Regions from separate parts of the Bacillus siamensis genome, predicted to be linked through region 1. Evidence: predicted binding sites of a transcription regulator. Region 1 holds the regulator's gene; the other holds the start of a gene.

The links. The regulator NrdR, encoded in region 1, represses ribonucleotide reductase genes. The targets are predictions, from matches to a motif close to AACACNATATATNGTGTT.
Region 2: the regulator NrdR is predicted to act here: its motif matches at 1,234-1,251, upstream of nrdI (class Ib ribonucleoside-diphosphate reductase assembly flavoprotein NrdI).

What each region holds. Positions count from the first base shown of each region.
Region 1 covers NZ_CP155579.1:2,717,989-2,720,447, reverse strand. The annotation lists gene ABDB98_RS13275 (glyceraldehyde-3-phosphate dehydrogenase) at 1-29, shown strand, start outside; gene speD (adenosylmethionine decarboxylase) at 268-648, shown strand; gene nrdR (transcriptional regulator NrdR) at 898-1,356, shown strand; gene ABDB98_RS13260 (replication initiation and membrane attachment family protein) at 1,467-2,459, shown strand, end outside.
Region 2 covers NZ_CP155579.1:1,799,903-1,802,361, forward strand. The annotation lists gene miaA (tRNA (adenosine(37)-N6)-dimethylallyltransferase MiaA) at 1-97, shown strand, start outside; gene hfq (RNA chaperone Hfq) at 137-358, shown strand; gene ABDB98_RS08910 (YmzC family protein) at 454-729, shown strand; gene ABDB98_RS08915 (hypothetical protein) at 812-1,027, shown strand; gene nrdI (class Ib ribonucleoside-diphosphate reductase assembly flavoprotein NrdI) at 1,287-1,679, shown strand; gene nrdE (class 1b ribonucleoside-diphosphate reductase subunit alpha) at 1,639-2,459, shown strand, end outside.

The DNA of each region.
Region 1 (2,459 bases):
CGCGAATGAAACACCCGTCAGCTGTGTAGAATAAAGATCATGGACATTTGTTAGAAAAAACCCTTAACGGCATATTTGCAAAAAAACACTCCTTGCAAAATAAACTTAAACACAGTATACTATCTTTCGTGAACTTCTTGCTCGTGACTGCTTCGGAATTACTTAAAGGGTTAGGACCTCTCCGGACTAACTTTCCCCCGTGGTAAATGGCCGGGTCAGTTCTCGGAAATTCACTTTTTTAATTCTTGTTAAGGGGGGTCCATGATTATGGAAACAATGGGGCGTCACGTCATCTCCGAGCTGTGGGGATGCGATTTTGATAAGCTCAATGACATGGATTTTATTGAAAAAACGTTTGTAAATGCTGCTTTGAAATCAGGAGCTGAAGTGCGCGAGGTCGCATTTCACAAATTTGCACCGCAAGGCGTAAGCGGAGTCGTTATTATCTCTGAGTCACATTTAACGATTCACAGTTTTCCTGAACACGGATATGCAAGCATTGATGTTTATACTTGTGGAGACCTGGATCCTAATGTGGCTGCTGATTACATTGCGGACGCATTACATGCAGATACAAGAGAAAACATTGAAATACCGAGAGGAATGGGGCCTGTACAGATTAAACAGGCACAAGCGAAAGTACTGTAATTTTCAAAACGCAAACACAAGGGAGCTAAGCTGAAAAAGCCATTACGCGCTTTGAAGCTGATGCTCCTTTTCTAATGTAAAAAAACAGCATTGCTTTTTCTTTAAGCAATTTTTTTGTAAAATAGAGAAAGATAAGGCCGGTCTATCGGCTCTCCCAACACAATAGGCTCATCCTAGATACGTTGGCGGGCATTTACCGGAAGCTTGCGAACCGCATTACAGCAATGAAACAGATGGGAGCTGATCCAATTGAAATGTCCTTCATGCCAGCATAACGGTTCCCGCGTACTTGATTCACGGCCTGCGGACGAAGGGAAATCAATCCGCAGAAGGCGGGAGTGCGAAGCCTGCCATTACCGCTTCACTACATTTGAGAAGTTTGAAGAGATGCCTCTGATCGTCGTGAAAAAAGAAGGCGTCCGGGAAGAATTCAGCCGTGAAAAAATGCTGCGCGGATTAATTAAAGCCTGTGAAAAAAGGCCCGTTCCTTTAAAAACACTTGAAGACATGTGCTTTGACATTGAAAAAGAGCTGCGAAACCAAGGCGTATCTGAAGTCAAAAGCGAACTTGTCGGAGAAATGGTGATGGACCGGCTGGCGAAAATAGATGAGGTGTCTTATGTCCGCTTTGCCTCGGTCTACCGGCAGTTTAAAGATATAAACGTGTTTATTGATGAATTGAAAGATTTAATAAAGAAAGAGCGCTAAAGAGCTAAGAGATGATGTCTGGCTCTTTTCTCATGAGCAAAATTGGCATTTGATACATGACGGAAACGGTGTAAAATGAGAGTAGAAACATATCGGAAGGTTTGAGAATCATGGCTGACTATTGGAATGACGTATTGCCTGTAGATCCTTATACGGTCAAAAGCCGTTCGCTTCTTCAGGATGTCGACAGACAGGTTTTGACACATCTGTACCAGCCGCTGATCGGTTCATTTGCATTCTCTCTGTATATGACTTTATGGGGGGAGCTTGAGCAGAACCGTTTGTGGGGAGCTGAATCCACGCACAGACAGCTGATGGGCATGATGCAGGCAAATTTAAAAAAGATTCATCATGAACAGGGGAAGCTTGAAGGAATCGGGCTGCTGAAAGTGTATATCCGGGAGTCCGAGCAAAAGGAACGGATGTTTATTTATGAGCTGCTGCCCCCGCTCAGACCGAATGATTTTTTTGAAGACGGCATGCTGAATGTCTTTCTTTATAACAGAGTCGGTAAAACGAAATACCAGCAGCTGAGACAATTTTACACGCATCCTTCCGTCGGCGCGGATGCAAGGGAAATTACGCGTCCGTTTAATCACGCCTTTGCCTCTTTTCAGCCGAGCGAATGGAAAATGACGCCGGATATGGAAGAAGCGATGAAGCTCCCCGAGGACTATGAGACGGCGTCTGTCGGACAAGCGCCTTCCTATACGGTGACGGAGGAAGTGTTTGATTTTGAGCTTTTCATGGCGGGACTGTCAGAAACGATGATACCGCGCAAATCAATCACGCAGGACGTGCGGGAGAGCATTAAAAAGCTTTCATATTTATACGGAATAGATCCTATCTCCATGCAGCACGTCGTCATGACCGCAATTAATGAACAAGATACGATAACGGCCGAAGCGCTGAGGAAAGCGGCCAGCGACTGGTACCAAATTGAAAGAGGCGGGAAGCTTCCGGAACTGATTGATAAAACACAGCCTGTCCGTCTGCGGGAAAACAAGACGGAAAAGGACGATTCATTGAATGCCGAACTCATTGCACAGCTTGAGACCATATCACCGAGAAAGCTTCTTCAGGACATTGCGGACGGGACCGAG
Region 2 (2,459 bases), 920 kb from region 1:
AATGTCCGTTTCATGGACCGATATGACGCCGCCTGTTGATCTTGAACAGAAAAAAAAGGAAATTTTCGAGTGTATAGCAGGAAAACTGGAAATTTAATCGAAACAGTATTGTATTGAGAACCAAGGAGGACGAAACATGAAACCGATTAATATTCAGGATCAGTTTTTGAATCAAATCCGAAAAGACAATACGTTCGTCACAGTATTTTTACTCAACGGCTTTCAGCTTCGCGGCCAGGTAAAAGGCTTTGACAACTTTACCGTCTTACTCGAAACGGAGGGGAAGCAGCAGCTTATTTATAAACATGCCATCTCCACGTTCGCCCCGCAAAAAAACGTTCAGCTTGAGCTTGAATAAACTTTTGTCAAAGACCATGAACAATGGTCTTTTTCTATGCGCATCTGTATATTGCCGGCTGTATATCGGCAACATAAAAGGGGGCTTGGAAAACAATGTTCGAAAGTGAGAATGAACTGAGAAGAATCAGGATAACGCTCGTCTGGATCGCTGTGTTTTTGCTGTTTGGAGCATGCAGCAATCATGAAACGGTGGTGACGGATGATGACGGCGGCTCGGCGGATGCCGAACCGCAGACAGAAGGCACGGTGCAGCTGGAGCATAACCAATTCGGCGTCGTCGAAGACGGTTATTTAAAAATATATCGTTACAACGAAAAAACAAATAAAGTCGAACTGAAAAAAGAAACGACGTTAGATGAGCTTGAATAAATTTCACAAGCTTTCGAATTTACAAAGCGGGCCGCACAAGCTACACTAGGTACTGACATTGATCATGCAGAGGGTGAGACGATTGAAACACAAGGTGATAATCAACCATTGGGAAGAAACCTGTGAAGATGATTCCTGCTATGAATATGGAACCAGCATCATTGTTGACGGCAAAGAACTGCTCAGAGAGGCTTCCATCACAAGCGCTCTGAAAGCTGTGCTGAAAGAAATCGGTGCTGATGCGGAAATAGAAGAGACCGTTGAAAGCGAAAAAAAATGTGATTCTTACAAAAAATAAGAATAAAAGTCTAGACTACTAAGCAGTTTTTTTTCATGTTATGATAGACATCGGCTTACACATGACACCTTGAGTAGGATGAGAGATGATTCTCGTTCTGCTCTCTTTTTTGGGCGTTAATCGGGGCAGAACCAAGGTCCGCTCTTTCAAAAATATGAACTTTTTATAAATCGATCTCAATATGTTGTGTTTTTCTGAGAGGTTAGTATACTATATATAGTGTTAAGAGATTCATTATTTTTGATAGGTCGTGATAAGGATGGTTCAAATCATATTTGATTCAAAGACAGGGAATGTTCAGCGTTTTGTGAATAAAACAGACTTTCAGCTGATCCGCAAGGTGGATGAAATGGACCACGTGGACACTCCGTTTGTTTTGGTCACCTACACGACAAACTTCGGTCAGGTACCGGCATCAACACAATCATTTCTCGAAAAATACGCCCATCTCTTATTAGGAGTCGCTGCGAGCGGCAACAAAGTATGGGGCGATAACTTTGCAAAAAGCGCCGATACCATTTCAAGACAATATCAGGTGCCGATCTTGCACAAATTTGAACTCAGCGGCACAGCGAAAGACGTTGAATTGTTTACTCAGGAGGTAGAAAAAGTTGTCACAAAACCAAGTGCCAAAATGGATTCAGTTAAATAACGAAATTATGATCCAACAAGATGGAAAATTCCAGTTTGATAAAGATAAAGAGGCTGTACATAGCTATTTTGTTGACTATATCAACCAAAACACAGTTTACTTTCACGATTTGAAAGAGAAGCTGGATTATTTAATTGAAAACCAATACTACGAAGAAGAATTCTTAAGCCTGTATTCTTTTGAAGACATTAAAGAAGTGTTTAAGACAGCTTACGCAAAGAAGTTTCGTTTTCCTTCCTTCATGAGTGCGTTTAAATTCTATAATGACTATGCTTTGAAAACGAATGACAAAAAAAGAATCCTCGAGCGTTACGAGGACCGGATCTCAATTGTTGCGCTGTTCTTCGCAAACGGCGACACAGAGAAAGCGAAAGAATATGTGAATCTGATGATCAATCAGGAATATCAGCCGAGCACGCCGACATTCTTAAATGCGGGCCGCAAACGCCGCGGAGAGCTTGTCAGCTGTTTCCTCTTGGAAGTCAATGATTCCTTAAACGACATCTCAAGAGCGATCGACATCTCCATGCAGCTTTCTAAACTGGGCGGCGGGGTTTCTCTTAATCTGTCTAAGCTCCGTGCGAAAGGTGAAGCGATTAAAGATGTGGAAAACGCCACAAAAGGCGTCGTAGGCGTGATGAAGCTTCTTGATAATGCGTTCCGCTACGCTGACCAAATGGGGCAGAGACAAGGCTCAGGCGCGGCATACCTGAACATCTTCCACCGGGATATTAATGACTTTCTTGATACGAAAAAAATCTCGGCTGATGAAGATGTCCG